Regions from separate parts of the Streptomyces sp. ATCC 21386 genome, predicted to be linked through region 1. Evidence: riboswitches for the same ligand, from Rfam matches in the RefSeq annotation. Region 1 holds a riboswitch; each other region holds the start of a gene.

What was found. Region 1 has a riboswitch for cyclic di-AMP ahead of GWK25_RS27925 (M23 family metallopeptidase). Riboswitches for the same ligand answer to the same signal wherever they lie in the genome.
Positions count from the first base shown of each region.
Region 2: another riboswitch for cyclic di-AMP. It lies ahead of GWK25_RS09610 (M23 family metallopeptidase); the one in region 1 lies ahead of GWK25_RS27925 (M23 family metallopeptidase).
Region 3: another riboswitch for cyclic di-AMP. It lies ahead of GWK25_RS04655 (C40 family peptidase); the one in region 1 lies ahead of GWK25_RS27925 (M23 family metallopeptidase).
Region 4: another riboswitch for cyclic di-AMP. It lies ahead of GWK25_RS37495 (transglycosylase family protein); the one in region 1 lies ahead of GWK25_RS27925 (M23 family metallopeptidase).

Region 1 covers NZ_JAAVVL010000001.1:6,502,575-6,507,194, forward strand. The annotation lists gene GWK25_RS27920 (SGNH/GDSL hydrolase family protein) at 90-875, opposite strand; gene GWK25_RS27925 (M23 family metallopeptidase) at 1,209-2,243, opposite strand; cyclic di-AMP (ydaO/yuaA leader) riboswitch at 2,248-2,406, opposite strand; gene GWK25_RS27930 (alpha-galactosidase) at 2,709-4,620, opposite strand, start outside.
Region 2 covers NZ_JAAVVL010000001.1:2,213,464-2,218,083, forward strand. The annotation lists gene GWK25_RS09600 (pitrilysin family protein) at 1-555, shown strand, start outside; gene GWK25_RS09605 (pitrilysin family protein) at 552-1,940, shown strand; cyclic di-AMP (ydaO/yuaA leader) riboswitch at 2,144-2,318, shown strand; gene GWK25_RS09610 (M23 family metallopeptidase) at 2,331-3,119, shown strand; gene GWK25_RS09615 (GntR family transcriptional regulator) at 3,325-4,029, shown strand; gene GWK25_RS09620 (HPr family phosphocarrier protein) at 4,198-4,479, opposite strand.
Region 3 covers NZ_JAAVVL010000001.1:1,057,028-1,061,647, reverse strand. The annotation lists gene pcrA (DNA helicase PcrA) at 96-2,612, opposite strand; cyclic di-AMP (ydaO/yuaA leader) riboswitch at 2,854-3,026, shown strand; gene GWK25_RS04655 (C40 family peptidase) at 3,035-4,228, shown strand; gene GWK25_RS04650 (hypothetical protein) at 4,268-4,620, opposite strand, start outside.
Region 4 covers NZ_JAAVVL010000001.1:8,756,197-8,760,816, reverse strand. The annotation lists gene GWK25_RS37505 (cytochrome P450) at 1-280, shown strand, start outside; gene GWK25_RS37500 (transglycosylase family protein) at 486-1,529, shown strand; cyclic di-AMP (ydaO/yuaA leader) riboswitch at 1,712-1,911, shown strand; gene GWK25_RS37495 (transglycosylase family protein) at 1,916-2,593, shown strand; gene eno (phosphopyruvate hydratase) at 3,032-4,318, shown strand; gene GWK25_RS37485 (septum formation initiator family protein) at 4,430-4,620, shown strand, end outside.

The DNA.
Region 1 (4,620 bases):
CACCGCTCCTTGACGGGCGAACGTTGCCTGCCGCGGCACCAGGTTTCTCAGGCCACCGCTCGTCCCTCAAGCCACGAACTCGGCCGCCCTCAAGCCACCGTCTCGATCCGCAACCTGATGTCGTCCGGCGACAGCTGCCCCTTCGCCGTCACATGGTCCCCGGAGGACTCCCCCCGCAGCCGCCGGCCGATCCACGGCACCAGATACTCCCGCGCCCACTGGATGTTGTCCCGCCGCATCTCCAGCGTCCCGCGCGGCGGCAACGGCGGCCACGGCTGATCGGGATCCGCCGGAACCTCGACCCCCAGCACCTGCCCTGCCCGCAGAGCGACCCGCGTGTGGCCCTCCGGGGAGAGATGCAGCCGGTCCAGGTCCCAGGCCCGCCGGTCCTGCACCGTCTTCAGCGACCACAGGTCCAGCACGGGGCACCCGTACCGGTCGGCGATGGCCCGGACATGCAGGTTGTACGTGGCGATCTTGCCCCGCAGATGCTTCAGCACCGGCACGTCACGGGTGTCGAACCCGGTCGTCACCATGACCGTGCCGACGGCCGAGGTGAGCCTGACGACCGCCCGCTCGAACCGCTCCGCGACCTCGTCGGGATCGGTGCCCGGCCGGATGATGTCGTTGCCGCCCGCGCAGAAGGAGATCAGATCGGGGGCGAGTTCCAGCGCCCTCGGCACCTGGTCCTCCACGATCTGGTCGAGGAGCTTCCCCCGCACGGCCAGGTTGGTGTAGTCGAAGTCGCCCTCGGGCAACCGGTCCGCGAGAAGCACCGCGAAACGGTCGGCCCAGCCGACGAACCGCCCGTCGGGCCCGGGATCGCCGACGCCCTCGGTGAAGCTGTCCCCCAGCGCCACGTACGACCCGATCATTGCTCTGCTGCCCTTCGAATCGTCTGTCACATCGGGCCATGATTCACCTTCGGATGTGACCTACGCGACCGTAACAAGGGCTTGACGGACGGTGAGATAGACCACGTGTCAAGTGTCGGTCAACCCGGAATACCCGGGCCCCGTCAGTGGAGCCTCCACACCCCGAAGCCCTCGAACCGGAAGTCACTCCACTCCACCACCGCACAACACGGTGATCATGAAGCCGCCACGGCCCAAACCGCACGCGACGGTCGCACGCCCGCAGCCCCCGGGGAACGCCGAAGGCCGGACCCCGGTCAGGGGGTCCGGCCTTCGGCGGGCGCGGCGGCGGGATCAGATGCCGACGCCCTTCGAACGGAGGTACGCCAGCGGGTCGATGTCCGAGCCGTAGTTCGGGCTGGTGCGCATCTCGAAGTGGAGGTGCGGTCCGGTGACGTTGCCGGTCGCGCCCGAGAGGCCGATCTGCTGGCCGCCGCTCACGGCCTGGCCGGCGGAGACGGAGATCGAGGACAGGTGGGCGTACTGGGCGTAGTAGCCGTCGGCGAGCCTGATGACGACCTGGTTGCCGTACGCGCCGCCCCAGCCGGCCGAGACGACGGTGCCCGCGCCCACGGCCTTGAGGCTGGTCCCGGTCGGGGCCACGAAGTCGACACCCGTGTGGTAGCCGCTGGACCACATGCTGCCGGCGGTCTTGTACGCGGTACCGACGGTCGCGCTCAGGATGGGCCGGCTGAAGCCGGAGGCGTTGGACGTCGAGGACTGGCCGCTCCCCGTGGAGGTCGACGCCTGAGTGTCCTTCGACTCCTGCTTCGCCGCACCCGAGGACTTCGAGGACTCGGCGGGCTTGGAGGACTCGGCGGGCTTCGAGGACTCGGCGGGCTTCGAGGACTGCGACAGCTGCGGCTTGGAGGAGGAGCGCGACGTCTCGCTCGACGCGGCCCGCTCACCGATGGTGAGCTTCAGCCCCGGGTGGATGAGCGAGGGGTCGGAGCCGACCGCCTCGCGGTTGTCCGAGTACAGCCGCTTCCAGCCCCCCTCGACGTCCTGCTCGTCCGCGATCTTCGCAAGGTAGTCGCCGACCTTGACCGAGTAGGTCTTGGGAGCCGCCTTCTTGGTGGCGGTTCTCTCCGCCTGCGCGGCCTTCTCGGCCTGCTCGATCCGCGCGCCCGCCTCGGCCGCGGCTTTCTCGGCGGCGATCGTGGTCGCCTTCTCGGAGACACCGGAGACGGTGCCGCTCGGGGTCGCGGCGTGGGCGCCTGCGGCCCCGATCAACGGCAGCGCGAGCGCCGCGCCACCGGTCCCGGCGGCGGCGATCGAGCGGGTGAAGCGCTGGGACTTCGGACGGCGGTGCTTACCCTTCGCGGGCATGACGAATTCCTCTCCGGCGCCTGCGAGGTGAGCTGTCGGGTGCGGACTGGAGATGTCCGGCCGTGTTTGCGCACGGCTTTACCCCTAGCCGTTCCGGAGACCGGAACAGGCGGTGATTCCTGTGGGTCCCCCGCTCCTGCCGTGGATCGGGTCGGTACGCGGCTCCGGTCGGCGGCAGGATTGGGCGTCCGTCCGGATTGACGCCGAACGTAAGCGACTTGTGCCCACAGAAACAACCATGGGGACTTTCTGTGCGTCTTCCTCCCTGATCCTTACTTCAATCCGCCATCACGCTCCGTCAATGAACGGTCTAGCGCGTATTCCAACCTCCCTGGAAATCAGCGCGAATTACGTGGACATGACGGCAACGGAACGTCACGAATATGACGCTGCTCACGCGCTTACGGCCCAGTAGGCTTTATTCCGGGGCTTGTTGGAATTACAGCTCCATTTCGGACAGATCGCTCAAGTGCGACGCAGGCGGATAACCTTCGCATCGAAGTCGCCACGCAGCCCCGTCGGCAATCCATGGTGCGTCAGCACGGCACCTCGGTACGTTTCGCCCGTTTCGCGGCACTCGTACGTCGCCGCCGGGTCCAGCCCGCGCAGCCGGAGCGGGGCGAGCGGCTCTCCGTAGTGCTGGGCCTGGAGCAGCGCGAGGACGACCACCTCGTCATCCTGGACGTACTCCACGGCGCTCAGCCCTCCCGTCGGCGGCCGCAGTCGGTACAGGTCGCCCCGCTGCACGACCGGCCGGATCTCCTTGTACAGCTCCACCCACTCCCGGGCCTCGGCGAGCTCCGCCTCGCTCCACTCCGTGAGGTCGCCGCCCACGCCGAGCACACCCGCCATCGCGCTGACGAACCGGAACCGCAGCGAGCTGACCCGCCCGTTGAGCTGGTTGTTCGGGCTGTCGGTGACCCACGCGGCCATGCTCCGGGCGGGATGGATCTGGCTGAAGCCGTGCTGGATGGCGAGCCGGTCGAGCGGGTCGGTGTTGTCGGAGGTCCACACCTGGTCCGTCCGCGCCAGGACCCCGAGGTCGATCCGGCCGCCGCCACCCGAGCACGACTCGAACGCGACCCCCGGGTGCGCGGCCCGCAGCCGGTCCAGCAGGGCGTAGAAGGCGTGCACGTGCTCCACCCACAGCTTCTGCGGATAGGGCTCGCCGGGCCAGCCGGCGTCGGTGAAGCAGCGGTTGAAGTCCCACTTCACATAGTCGATCGGGGCGCTGGACAGGAGGGTGTCGAGCCGCTCCCAGAGGTATTCCTGGACGTCCTCGCGCGCGAGATTGAGTACGAGTTGATTACGCAGTTCCGTCCGCTTTCGCCCCGGTTGGAACTGTGCCCACTCGGGGTGCGCCCGGTACAGCTCACTGTCCGGGTTGACCATTTCCGGCTCGACCCAGATGCCGAACTGCATCCCGAGGGCGTGCACCTGCTCGGCGAGCGGCCCCAGCCCCTTCGGGAAACGGTCCGGATTGGGGGTCCAGTCGCCGAGGCCGGCCCGGTCGCTGGTCCGCGCCCCGAACCAGCCGTCGTCCACGACGAACAGCTCGACCCCGATCGCCGCGGCCCGCCGTGCGAGCGCCCCCTGCTGCTCCTCGGAGATGTCGAACTCCGTGGCCTCCCAGGAATTGAAGAGCACCGGCCGGTCCCGGTCCGCGTCCGGGATGACATACGCCCGCTGGTACGCGTGCCAGGCGCGGCTCGCCCCGCCGAAGCCGGAGTCGCTCCACAGGCCGGCGAAGACGGGCGTGGTGAACGTACCGCCCGTCTCCAACAGCAGCAGTCCGGACTCGTCGTAGCCGGCGCCGCCGGTGATCTGCACGCGGGCGTCCGGAAGTTGGGCCACAGCGATCCGCCAGGAACCCGACCAGCCGAGGGCACAGCCGTAGACCTCGCCGCGCTCCTCGGTGGCGTCGGTGTCGAGGGCGACCCAGGGCAGGTGCTGGTGCCCGGTGTGTCCGCGCCGGCTGCCGAGGACCTTCTCGCCGTAGGTGAGGTCGGCGCGCACGAGCCGGGACTCGGCCGCCCACCGCCCGTGCAGCTGGGAGAGACGCCAGGTGTCCTCCTCACGCCGGGGCAGCGTCCAGGTCGCCGAGTCGGCCCGCAGCAGCTCCGCCGCCGGGCCCTCGTTGACGAGGGTCACCCAGCGCTCGACCACGTCGTCGCGCATCCGGTAGTGCAGGGTGATCCGGAGTCCGTCGTCGGTGAAGCGCAGCCGCAGCTCGTCGCCGTCGGCCTCGTACTCCTGGAAGGTCCACTCGGTGCCGCGCCGCTTGTCCGTGCGCACGGAGAGCGCGGGGCGGGTGAAGCGAGGTCCGCCCTCGACGGGGTACTCCTCGTGTCCGTCGACCGGGGCCTCGAAGGGCCGG
Region 2 (4,620 bases), 4.3 Mb from region 1:
TGCGACGCGGCCGACCTGGCACTCACCATCCTCGGCGGCGGCGAGTCCTCCCGCCTCTACAACCGGCTCGTACGCCGTGACCGCACGGCCGTCACGGCCGGCTTCGGGCTGCTGCGGCTCGCCGGAGCCCCCTCCATGGCGTGGATGGACGTGAAGACCTCCGGCGACGTCGAGGTGCCCGTCATCGAGGCCGCCGTCGACGAGGAGCTGGCCCGGTTCGCGGCCGAGGGCCCCACGGCCGAGGAGATGGAGCGCGCCCAGGCTCAGTTGGAGCGCGAGTGGCTGGACCGGCTCGGCACGGTCGCGGGCCGCGCCGACGAACTGTGCCGCTACGCGGTCCTGTTCGGCGACCCGAAGCTCGCCCTGACGGCCGTCGACCGGGTCCTGGAGGTGACGGCCGACGAGGTCCAGGAGATCGCCAAGGCCCGCCTGAGGCCCGACAACCGCGCGGTGCTCGTCTACGAGCCCGTCGCGGGCGAAGAGAGCGCCGAAGAGGAGACCGCCGCGGCCGAGGCCGCCGAAACCACCGACGAGACCGAGGAGTCGGCGAAGTGACCGAGCTCGCGACCATGGACTTCCACCCGCAGCCGCAGGCCGGCGAGGCCCGGCCCTGGGCGTTCCCGGCGCCCGAGCGCGGCACCCTGGACAACGGCATGACCGTGCTGCGCTGCCACCGGCCCGGCCAGCAGGTCGTCGCGGTGGAGGTGCTCCTCGACGCTCCCCTGGACGCCGAGCCCGCCGGCATCGAGGGCGTCGCCACCATCATGACCAGGGCCTTCTCCGAGGGCACCGACAAGCACACGGCAGAGGAGTTCGCCGCCGAGCTGGAGCGCTGCGGCGCCACCCTCGACTCGCACGCCGACCACCCCGGTGTGCGGCTGTCCCTCGAAGTGCCGGTGTCGCGGCTGGAGAAGGCCCTCGGCCTGCTCGCCGACGCCCTGCGGGCGCCGGCGTTCGAGGACGCGGAGATCGAGCGGCTGGTGGCCAACCGGCTCGACGAGATCCCGCACGAGACGGCCAACCCGGGCCGCCGGGCCGCCAAGGAGCTGTCCCGGCAGCTGTTCCCGGCCACCTCCCGGATGTCGCGGCCCCGCCAGGGCACCGAGGAGACCGTCGAGGGCATCGACTCCGCGGCCGTACGCGCCTTCTACGAGCGCCACGTGCGCCCCGCGACGGCCACCGCCGTGGTCGTCGGCGACCTCACTGGCGTCGACCTCGACGCCCTGCTCGCCGACACCCTGGGCGCCTGGACCGGTTCCCCGGGCGCGCCGCGGCCCGTGCCGTCGGTGACCGCCGACGACACGGGGCGCGTGATCATCGTGGACCGGCCCGGTTCCGTGCAGACCCAGTTGCTCATCGGCCGCGTCGGCGCCGACCGGCACGACCGCGTGTGGCCGGCGCAGGTGCTCGGCACCTACTGCCTCGGGGGCACCCTCACCTCCCGCCTGGACCGCGTCCTGCGCGAGGAGAAGGGTTACACCTACGGCGTGCGGGCGTTCGGCCAGGTGCTGCGGGCCGCGCCCGACGGTTCGGGCATCTCGATGCTCGCCATCAGCGGTTCCGTCGACACCCCCAACACCGGTCCGGCGCTCGATGACCTGTGGACGGTGCTGCGCACCCTCGCGGCCGAGGGCCTGACCGACGCCGAGCGCGACGTCGCCGTGCAGAACCTCGTCGGGGTGGCACCCCTCAAGTTCGAGACGGCCGCGGCCGTGGCGAGCACGCTGGCCGACCAGGTCGAGCAGTACCTGCCGGACGACTACCAGTCGACGCTGTACCGCCAACTCGCCGCCACCGGCACCGTGGAGGCCACCGCGGCGGCCGTGAGCGCCTTCCCGGTGGACCGTCTGGTGACCGTCCTCGTCGGGGACGCAGCGCAGATCGAGGAGCCCGTCAGGGCCCTCGGAATCGGCGAAGTCACCGTCGTCCCGGCCGAGTAGGGGGCGACCGGACGGACGCGTGTCAGTGGGGCCCTGGTGACGGAACAGTCACCAGGGCCCCTGTTTGTCCGTATTGATGGCGGAGGTTGTGTGTCTGCCCTGTGGCGTAGTTAACAAATCCTGTGATCCGTTTGTTATTTCGAAGACGTCCCACTTAGCGTCGGTCCGGCTGTTCGTCAGAAGTTCGCCGCAGCCGCGGCACCGGACAGTCATCGCCGAGTCCCCACATGGCGCGAGCCAGGGGAGCCGGGGACCCATCACAGTCCCTGGGGTGAATCGGGTGCCCTTCGCGGAGCGACGCGAAACGAGGGGTGGCCGTAGGAGACCTTCCTGCTCCGAACCCGTCAGCTAACCCGGTAGGCGAGAAGGAAGGAAAGGACCAGCCACTTCATGGCGTTCACCCGCGCCCCCGGGAAGCACCGCCGTCCGAGCCGTGTGCAGCGCGCGACCACGAGGAACGTGGGCGTGGCCGCTCTCACCACCACCGGCGTCTTCGGCACCCTGGCCGGCCCCGCGCTCGCCGCGGAGGAGCCCGCCGTCGAGCAGACCGGCCTGAACCAGATCATCACCCTCGGCGACACGGTCGCCGACCAGGTCGACGCCCAGGCCGCCGCCCAGGAGCAGGCGGCCGAGGTGGCCGCGGTGAAGAAGAAGGCACAGGAGGAGGCCAGGAAGGCCGCCGCCGAGAAGGCCGAGCAGGAACGTGCCGCCGCCAAGGAGCGCGAGGAGATCAAGGCCCGCGCCGCCCGCGCGGCCGAGCGTGAGCGCCTCAACGCCTATGTCGCCCCCATCAGCGGCTCCTACATCTCCACCGGCTACAAGACCGGCGGTGCCGTCTGGTCCTCCGGCAGCCACACCGGTGTCGACTTCCACGCCGCGTCCGGCACGGCCGTCCTCGCGGTCGGCGCCGGCACCGTCGTCGAGGCGGGCTGGGGCGGTGCCTACGGCAACAACATCGTCATCAAGATGAACGACGGCACCTACACCCAGTACGGCCACCTGTCGTCCATCGGCGTCTCCGTCGGCCAGACGGTCACCCCGGGGCAGCAGATAGGCCTCTCCGGGGCGACCGGCAACGTCACCGGGGCGCACCTGCACTTCGAGGCCCGGACGACGGCCGAGTACGGCTCGGACATCGACCCCGCCGCGTACCTGCGTTCGCACGGCGTGAACGTCTGACGCGTACCCGACGCTTCCCTGGAGGCCCCGGCTCACCGAGCCGGGGCTTTCCTCGTTCGCGCATACCCGCCGTGTGACGTAGCTCCTGTCCAAAAAATATCCTCGGATTCCGGTCCGCCATCGGAAATTCCCGCCCGCTGCAATAGAGTCGCTGGAACACACGTCAATCATCGACGTTTCACGGGGATTAAGGCGGAGGTCGGTCATGCGTATTCCGGCGCACTCGGTATGCACGGCGATCCGTGATGACATCGTCGCGGGTGTCTACGAGCGCGGCAGCCGGCTCACCGAGGAACTGCTCGCCCGCCGGTACGGCGTCAGCCGGGTGCCCGTGCGCGAGGCCCTGCGCACGCTGGAGGCCGAGGGGTTCGTGGTGACCCGTCGGCACGCGGGCGCGTGCGTCGCCGAGCCGACCGAGCAGGAGGCTGCCGACCTGCTGGAGATGCGCATGCTGCTGGAGCCCCTGGGGGCCGCCCGCGCCGCGCAGCGCCGTACGGAGGCGCACCTCAAGGTGTTGCGCGGCCTGGTCAGGCTGGGCCAGGAGCGGGCCAGGAGGGGCAACAGCGAGGATCTGCGCTCCCTGGGCGGCTGGTTCCACGAGACGCTCGCACAGGCGTCCGGCAGCCCTGCCCTGACCTCGACACTCGCCCAGCTGCGGCACAAGATCGCCTGGATGTACGCGGTGGAGGCGCCGTCCGACCCCGTGGAGTCGTGGGCGGAGCACGGCAGCATCGTGGACGCGGTCGCGCGCGGCGACAGCGACCGGGCCCGGACGATCACGTCCCTGCACACCGAGCGGGCCACCGCCGCGCACCGGCTCCGATTTCCGGCCGGGGGCGGCGGGGCGGAGCGTCCGGAGCGTGTGAGGACTTCGCAACACCCCGTAAACATGCCGAGCCTGCGGCATTAACACGTACGCCGTATACAAAGAGGGAAGAATTCCGAGGGGCATTTTTTCTGCTGCCCGCAGACCGGAAATAAGAGGTAAATGCGAAGGGCCCGTCCGATAAAATGGACGAGCCCTTCGATGTGTGCGGGGGTGGCCTTTCAGGCCTTTCCGCTCGGGTTACCTGGTCGCTCAGACCGTCTCGGGGAGTTCTTCCAGCCCCTCGGCGACGAGCTTCGCCAGACGGTCGAGCGCGACGTCCGCGCCCTCGGCGTCGGAGGCGAGCACGATCTCCTCGCCGCCCTGGGCGCCGAGGCCCAGGACCGCGAGCATGGAGGCCGCGTTGACGGGGTTGCCGTCGGCCTTGGCGATCGTCACGGGGATACCGGAGGCCGTGGTGGCCCGGACGAAGATGGATGCGGGGCGGGCGTGGAGGCCCTCGGCCCAGCCGACGTTGACGCGGCGCTCAGCCATGTGATGCTGCCCTTCAGGTGTCTCGGGTGCTGCAGAGAGGTCTAGACCGGGTTGTCTAGACCAGTTTCCCATATGGGGCGACGTACCGGAACGGGCCCACGGCCTGACCACGAACCGGCTGTCGCGCTTGTGTTGTGCTTC
Region 3 (4,620 bases), 5.4 Mb from region 1:
CCGTCACGCGCATGGCGCGCACCGACACGAAAACACCGGGCCCCTGCTGAGCAGGGGCCCGGTGTTTCGTTGCGCACGGCGCCGGGGCGCGTCCGCTACAGCTTCTCCACCGGCGCGTACCGCAGCAGCAGCCGCTTCGGCTTGGTGTCACCGAAGTCGATCGTCGCCTCCGCGTTCGCTCCCGAGCCCCCGACGCCGACGACCGTGCCGAGACCGAACTGGTCGTGCGTGACACGGTCGCCCACGGCGAGGGAGACCACCGGCTTCTCGTCGCCGCGGCGGGTCGCGAAGCCGGACGCGCCGCGGGCCGAGGAACGCGAGCGGGAGGACGACAGCGACGCCGCGATGCCGGCGGCCGGACCCGAGGACACCGGCGCGGAGGCGCCCGTGCGCTTCCACTCCAGATGGGTGGCCGGGATCTCCTCCAGGAACCGGGACGGCGGGTTGTACGAGGGCTGTCCCCAGGCGCTGCGCAACGTCGACCGGGTGAGGTAGAGCCGTTCACGTGCGCGGGTGATGCCGACGTACGCGAGGCGGCGCTCCTCCTCCAGTTCCTTGGTCTGGCCGAGGGCGCGCATGTGCGGGAAGACGCCGTCCTCCATGCCGGTGAGGAAGACCACCGGGAACTCCAGGCCCTTGGCGGTGTGGAGGGTCATGAGCGTGATGACGCCCGAGCCGTCCTCCTCCTCGTCGGGGATCTGGTCGGAGTCGGCGACCAGCGCCACCCGCTCCAGGAAGTCGGCGAGCCCGGCGGAGGTCGTACCCGCCGCACCGCCCTCGGTCTCGCCCTCCGCGGCACCGGCCTCCTGCTCGAACTCCAGGGCGACCGCGGCGAGTTCCTGGAGGTTCTCGATACGGGTCTCGTCCTGCTGGTCGGTGGAGGCCTGCAACTCGGCCAGGTAGCCCGTGCGTTCGAGGACGGCTTCCAGGACGGTCGCCGGTCCGGCGCCGGACTCCACGACGGTCCGCAGGTCCTCCATCAACGTGTTGAACCGCTTGACCGCGTTGGTCGACCGGGCCGCCATGCCGTACGCCTCGTCCACGCGCTTCAGGGCCTGCGGGAAGCTGATCTTCTCGCGCTGGGAGAGGGCGTCGATCATCGCCTCGGCACGGTCGCCGATGCCGCGTTTTGGCACGTTGAGGATGCGGCGCAAGGGGACGGAGTCCTCGGGGTTGGCGAGGACACGCAGATACGCGAGGACGTCCCGGACCTCCTTGCGCTCGTAGAAGCGGACGCCGCCGACGACCTTGTAGGGCAGGCCGACGCGGATGAACACCTCTTCGAAGACACGGGACTGGGCGTTCGTCCGGTAGAAGACGGCGACGTCGCCGGCCTTCGCGTGGCCCGCGTCCGTCAGTCGGTCTATCTCGTCGGCGACGAACTGGGCCTCGTCGTGCTCGGTGTCGGCGACGTAGCCGGTGATCTGCGCACCGGCGCCCGCGTTGGTCCACAGGTTCTTCGGGCGGCGGGACTCGTTGCGCTCGATGACCGCGTTGGCCGCGGAGAGGATCGTCTGTGTGGAGCGGTAGTTCTGCTCCAGCAGGATCGTCGTCGCGTCCGGGTAGTCCTCCTCGAACTGGAGGATGTTGCGGATGGTCGCGCCGCGGAAGGCGTAGATCGACTGGTCCGCGTCACCCACGACGCAGAGCTCCGCGGGCGGCACGTCCCACTCGGCCGGCGGCACGTCCACCGGGTGCTCGGAGGTGCCGACCAGCTCTCTGACCAGGGCGTACTGGGCGTGGTTGGTGTCCTGGTACTCATCGACGAGGACATGACGGAAGCGACGGCGGTAGTGCTCGGCGACGTCCGGGAAGGCGCGCAGCAGATTGACCGTCGTCATGATCAGGTCGTCGAAGTCGAGCGCGTTCGCCTCGCGGAGGCGGGACTGGTAGAGCGCGTAGGCCTGGGCGAGGGTCTTCTCGAAGCCGTCGGCGGCCTGGGCGGCGAAGTCCTCCTCGTCGATCAGCTCGTTCTTCAGGTTCGAGATCTTGGCGCTGAAGGACTTCGGCGGGAAGCGCTTCGGGTCGAGGTCCAGATCACGGCAGACGAGTGCCATCAGCCGCTTGCTGTCGGCGGCGTCGTAGATCGAGAAGGAGGACGTGAAGCCGAGCTTCTTCGACTCGCGCCGCAGGATCCTGACGCACGCGCTGTGGAAGGTCATGACCCACATCGCGTTCGCGCGCGGGCCGACGAGCTGCTCGACGCGCTCCTTCATCTCACCGGCGGCCTTGTTGGTGAAGGTGATCGCGAGGATCTGGCCCGGGTGGACATGCCGCTCACCGAGCAGATGGGCGATGCGGTGGGTGAGCACCCGGGTCTTGCCGGAACCCGCGCCGGCGACGATGAGCAGAGGGGACCCGGCGTGCACCACGGCCGCGCGCTGGTTCTCGTTGAGCCCGTCCAGGAGAGCCGCCGCGTCGAGCGCCGGGCGGGGGGCACCGCCCCGGTAGTACTCGTCCCGGTCCGGTGGCACGTCGAACTTCCCGCCGAACAGATCGTCCGGAAGCGGCTCCGGTACGTGATCGTCCTCGGGCGGCGGCGGGGGCTCCTCCGCATGGCCGCGAGGGGCCTGGAGGTCCGCCAGGAAGCTGTCGTCAAAGAGGCTGCTCATCGCTCTCCGAGTCTAGGCGCCCCCACTGACAGCGAGGGGCCGCCCCGGGAAGTCCGCACCCACCACTCACCGCGCTCACCTCACGACGGTGAGCGATCGAGCGTACCGCCTGTCGCGCGCCCGAGGCTAAGGTCACGAAAACGTATCGGGCATATCGAACATCAACCTTCACACGGGACCCACGAGTTGGCTAGCTTCTTCTCTTGGGCCGTACGACACAACCGGCGAACGTCGCCGGGCCGCACGGCCTCCGCCGAGTCCGGTACGCCTCCCGCGGCGCCGGAGCCGGGGACCCACCGACCTCTGGGGTGAATCGACCCGACCGCCGCTCGCGGCAAGGGTCGTAGGGCAAACCTTCCGAAGCTTGCGCCCGAACCCGACAGCTAACTCGGTAGGCGGACTACGGAAGGAGACGCCGCACCATGGCGCCGCACCGCAAGCCGCGTCCGACCGGCCGGACGCGCGCGGGCATACGCACCCCCGCTCTCGCCACGGCCGCCCTCACCTCCGTGGCCCTGCTCTCCCAGACGGCCACGGCCGCGCCCTCCGACGACGACAGGCCGAGCCTGGAGGAAGTCGAGAAGAAGGTCGACGACCTCTACCGCCAGGCCGGGTCGGCGACCGAGAACTACAACGCGGCCAAGGAGAGGACGACCAAGCAGAAGAAGAAGGTCGACACCCTCCTCGACGACGTCGCCAAGCGCACGGAGAAGCTGAACGAGGCGCGGGAGGAACTGGGATCGTTCGCCGCGGCCCAGTACCGCAACGGCGCGTCCGCCCCGGACCAGGCCTCGCTGCTCCTCGCGGACAACCCGCAGGACTACTTCGACCAGAACCAGCTGATGGACCGGCTGACGGACCGCCAGAAGCAGGCCGTCGACGCGTACGTCACCGAGCAGGCCGACGCGGCGGAGCAGCGCCGGACGGCGAGCGACAGCCTCGAGAAGCTCACCGAGTCGCAGAACGCCCTCAAGACCAGCAAGGCCAAGGTCCAGGCGAAACTCGCCGAGGCCCGCGAACTGCTCTCCACCCTGACCGCCGAGGAGAAGGCCCGGCTCGCCGCGATCGAACAGCGCGAGCGGGAGGAGGCCGACCGCAAGGCGGAGGAACTCGCGCGCCGGCAGGCGGCACAGCAGGCGAGCCAGGAGGCCCCGAGCACCCAGGGGGCCCAGGAGGCCCAGGGCGGGACCGCCGCCGGCACGGAGACGTCCCCCGTCACCAGCGGGACCACCGCCCCCGTCGAGGACTCCACCTACGCCGCGAAGGCGACCAAGGTCCTGGCCTTCGCCCGCGCGCAGATCGGCAAGCCGTACGTGTGGGGCGCCACCGGCCCCGGCTCCTACGACTGCTCCGGCCTCACCCAGGCCGCCTGGAAGGCCGCCGGCGTCGACCTCCCGCGCACCACCTACGACCAGGTCGAGGCGGGCACCACCGTCCCCCTCGCCGACGCCAGGCCGGGCGACCTCGTCTTCTTCTACGACAACATCGGCCACGTCGGCATCTACATCGGCAACGGCATGATGATCCACGCTCCCAAGCCGGGTACGTACGTCCGCGAGGAGTCGGTCTTCTACGACGGCGAGTCCTCGATCCACAGCGTGGTGCGGCCCGCGTGACCGGGGCTCGCCCCCGGATGCCTCACCGCGTGGCTCGCCTCAGGTCCAGAGCACCGCGATGAAGACGTTGGCGGTGGTCAGCGCGCCCACCAGGGCGAAGAGCGGCTTCTCCACCCGCTCCTCGTCGCGCTTCACGTAGACCAGGCCGAGGATCACGATCAGCAGCGCGAGCTTGACGCCGATCTTGATGTTGTCGACGGGCTGGTCGTCGGCCTGGTTGAGGCCGACGAGGAGGGCGCCGGTGACGAGCATCGTGAGGGCGCCGTGCAGCATGGCGGGGACGAAGCGGGCGGCGCCCTGGCTCATCGCCTTCGTCTGGGTGAGGAAGCCACCCAGGAGGGAGGCGATGCCGATGATATGGAGGGCGACGAGGATGTGGATGAGTACGTCCA
Region 4 (4,620 bases), 2.3 Mb from region 1:
CCGCGACCCGGCCCGCTTCGAGGACCCCGACACCCTCGACCTCTCCCGCCGTGACAACCAGCACCTCGGTTACGGCCACGGCATCCACTACTGTCTCGGCGCCCCCCTCGCCCGCCTCGAAGGCCAGACCGCGCTGGCGACGCTCCTCACCCGCCTCCCCGACCTTCGACTCGCGGTGGATTCAACCGATTTGAGATGGCGAGGGGGGCTCATCATGCGGGGATTGCGCACGCTTCCGGTGCAATTCACCCCGCAGGGGCGGTTCGTGGGCGGCGCGTGAACGGTACGTAGTAGTACCCGGGCAGCCCGTAGCACTACCGCATTCCATGGCGGAAAATGACGCTCACTCAACTCTGTGATCTTCACGTGATCTACGCTGCATTAACTTGTGACAACTGATCGACTGCGGCTACGTTCACACGTCAGTGCGAAGGGGCATCGCTTCCCTTCGCACCGGTCACTGCTGTCGTGTGAAAGGCAACCGCATGCTCTCCGGGAACGGTCGTCACCGTCGCCCCCGTCAGGCACCCGCCCTCCTCGTCGCGGCCGGAGTGACCGGCTCGGCCATCGCGATCCCCCTGCTCGGCGCCACCGGCGCGAGCGCGGCCAGCGGAACCACCTGGGACCAGGTGGCGGAGTGCGAGAGCGGTGGCTCCTGGAGCGCGGACACCGGGAACGGGCGCTACGGCGGCCTCCAGCTCACCCAGGCGAACTGGGAGAAGTACGGCGGCCTCGACTACGCGACCAGTGCCGACCAGGCCAGCCGTTCGCAGCAGATAGCCGTCGCCGAGAAGGTGCTCGCCGACCAGGGCGTCGGCGTCTGGGCCACGTGCGGTCTGCTGCACAACCTCGGTGGCGACTCCGGTTCGGCCGACGTGGACACGGGCGTCGCGGACGACTCGGCGAAGTCGGGCGATTCCGCCGAATCATCTGATTCATCCGGTTCGGTCGACTCCTCCGGTTCCGTGGATTCTTCCGACTCGGCGGATTCAGCAGATTCGGCAGATTCGGCAGATTCATCTGATTCGTCCACTTCGGCCGGGAAGGCCGACGGGTCCGGCTCGGCCGGCTCCGCCTCCGGCGACGCCGACGGCTCCGCCAAGGCCGAGGCCGGCACGGACGACTCCGCGACCTCCGAGGGTGCAAAGTCAGACAAGTCTGCACAGAGCGACAGCTCTTCGGTCGACGAGAGTGAGGCCGGCACCGGCCGCCACCGCGGCGCCAGCGCCGACGAGAGCGCCGCCGCCGACGCGGAGGCCGGCACGGACGGGGCCGAGGGTCCTCGCGCCGTCGACGCCACCCCCTCCGGCCGTCACGCCTCCCGTGGCGGCGACACGGCGCGGGAGGCCGCGGACGGCGCGTACACCGTCCGTGCGGGCGACAGCCTGACGCGGATCGCCAACTCGCTGGACCTGACCGGTGGGTGGCGCGAGCTGTACGCCGAGAACGAGACCACGGTCGGGACCGATCCGGACCTCATCCTGCCCGGTCAGACCCTCGAAGTCGGTGCCGAAACGGGCGAAAAGTAGCGAGAGTTCGGGTCACCTTTCGCCCATGAATGCCCGTTTTGATCTCTGTGGGAGATGAATCACAGACCCCCTGATCGTCTTTGAAATTCGGGCAATCACCTGTTTACGGTCGTGACCGCTCGCCACAGCGGGCCCCTGCGGTCGGTACGCCGAATCCTGCCAACGGCCGCAAGGAACAGTCGTCGCGTCAAGCGCCGTAGGCAGGAGCGGGGGACCCAAGGTAAGTGCCGGGTCCGGTGGTTGCGGCCCTTCGGGGGCGTACGTCCGGAACCGGCTCGGGGTGAAGCCGCGCCACGTGAGCCGAGAGGCGAGCGGGTGCGGCCGGGCAACTCAACCGGCCCGAACCCGACAGCTCACCTCGCAGGCGTCGGTGAGGGGATCTCTCCATGCTGTTTTCCAGCAAGGGCAAGCACCGTCGTCCGTCCAAGGCCGCTCGCGCCATCGCCGTCGCCGGTGTCACCGGCGCCGCCGCCGTCGCCGCCCCGCTGATGGCCGCCGGCAGCGCCTCCGCCGCCACCGCCTCCGAGTGGGACGCCGTCGCCCAGTGCGAGTCCGGCGGCAACTGGTCCATCAACACCGGCAACGGCTACTACGGCGGTCTGCAGTTCTCCGCCTCCACCTGGGCCGGCTACGGCGGCACGCAGTACGCCTCCACCGCCGACCAGGCGACCAAGGCCCAGCAGATCGCGATCGCCGAGAAGGTCCTCGCGGGCCAGGGCGAGGGTGCCTGGCCGGTCTGCGGCAAGGGCCTGTCCAGCGCCTCGTACGACGGCGCCGCCGCCTCCTCCTCCTCGAACTCCGGCTCCTCGCAGAAGAGCACCGAGAAGAGCAGCGAGGAGAGCCGCGCCTCCCGTTCCTCCGAGCGCGCCACCGTCGAGACCCCGACCGGCAAGAAGGTCGAGAAGGGCGACGGCGAGTACAAGGTCGTCAGCGGCGACACCCTCAGCACCATCGCCGAGAAGAAGAACGTCAAGGGTGGCTGGGAGAAGCTCTTCGAGCTGAACAAGGACATCATCGACGATGCCGACTTCATCTACCCGGGCCAGCAGCTCCACCTGAGCTGACCCCTGGCGTAGGCGACGGCCACCACACGCCTGCCGCCCCCACGGCCGCCCCCATGGCCGGGCAGGCGGGGCGGGTTCGGCTGGGCCGAGAAAATCGGGCCGCTTCCCAGCTGAACCACCGCCCGCTCACATCCGTGTCCTCCGTAGTGAAGACCCCGTGAGGCCGTCCCCCCGTCCCCACGGGCTCCCCGCCCCGGTGCGCATTCCCCCGTACGCACCGGGGCGGGGTTTTTTCATGCCCGTGCACCCCTCGGGCCCGCCCCATCGGACCCTTCCGGTTCACTTTCTCGCCCACCCCCCTTTGTTCCGGACTGGAACAATGGGTACCGTCTGTCTGTCCACGGGACGGTCGGTCGGCTGCCGACGCGCCCGGGGCGGTTAGGCTCTAGTCGCAAGGCCCGCGGGCCCCGCACTTCCGCGTCACATCCCATGAAGGAGATGCTCGTGCCGTCCATCGACGTCGTCGTAGCCCGGGAAATCCTCGACTCGCGAGGCAACCCCACCGTCGAGGTCGAGGTCGGCCTCGACGACGGCAGCACCGGTCGTGCCGCCGTCCCGTCCGGCGCCTCCACCGGTGCCTTCGAAGCCATCGAGCTGCGCGACGGTGACCCCAACCGCTACCTCGGCAAGGGTGTCGAGAAGGCCGTCCTCGCCGTGATCGAGCAGATCGGCCCGGAGCTCGTCGGCTACGACGCCACCGAGCAGCGCCTCATCGACCAGGCGATGTTCGACCTGGACGCCACCGACAACAAGGGCTCCCTCGGCGCCAACGCCATCCTCGGCGTCTCCCTCGCCGTCGCCCACGCCGCCTCCGAGGCCAGCGACCTGCCGCTCTTCCGCTACCTGGGCGGCCCGAACGCGCACCTGCTGCCCGTTCCGATGATGAACATCCTGAACGGCGGCTCGCACGCCGATTCCAACGTGGACATCCAGGAGTTCATGATCGCCCCCATCGGCGCGGAGTCCTTCTCCGAGGCCCTGCGCTGGGGCGCCGAGGTCTACCACACCCTCAAGAAGGTGCTGAAGACCAAGGGCCTGTCCACCGGTCTCGGCGACGAGGGCGGCTTCGCCCCGAACCTGGAGTCCAACCGCGCCGCCCTCGACCTCATCATCGAGGCCATCAAGGAGGCCGGTTACACCCCCGGCGAGCAGATCGCCCTGGCGCTCGACGTCGCCGCCTCCGAGTTCTACAAGGACGGCGTCTACACCTTCGAGGGCAAGGAGCGCTCCGCCGCCGAGATGACCGAGTACTACGCCGACCTCGTCGCGTCGTACCCGCTCGTCTCCATCGAGGACCCGCTGTTCGAGGACGACTGGGCCGGCTGGAAGACCATCACCGACAAGCTGGGCGACAAGGTCCAGATCGTCGGCGACGACCTCTTCGTCACCAACCCCGAGCGTCTCGCCCGCGGCATCGAGGAGGGCTCCGCCAACGCCCTGCTGGTCAAGGTCAACCAGATCGGTTCGCTGACCGAGACCCTGGACGCCGTCGAGCTGGCCCAGCGCAACGGCTTCAAGTGCATGATGTCCCACCGCTCCGGCGAGACCGAGGACGTCACCATCGCCGACCTCGCCGTCGCCGTGAACTGCGGCCAGATCAAGACCGGCGCCCCGGCCCGCTCGGACCGCGTCGCCAAGTACAACCAGCTGCTGCGCATCGAGGAGATCCTCGACGACGCCGCGGTCTACGCCGGCCGCAGCGCCTTCCCCCGTTTCAAGGGCTGACGGCAACAGTAGGAAGCGTCGTACGTACGTCCCCGTACCGGTCCCGTACCGTGTGCGGGGACGTACGTGCGTGCGCGCCGGAGAAGGCAGAAGCGGAAGGGGAAGCGGGACATGGCCGTGAAGGACCGGGACCGGGACCGTTTCTCCACCGCGACCCGGCTGAAGGTGCTCGGCGAGCAGACGGCCGCCCGGGTCTACCGCTCCCAGGCCAAGCGCCAGGTCCGCCGCTCCCGGCTGACCGGCCGGGCCGCGCTGCTCGCCCTCGTCCTCTGTTCGATGATCGTGGCGCTCGCCTATCCCAT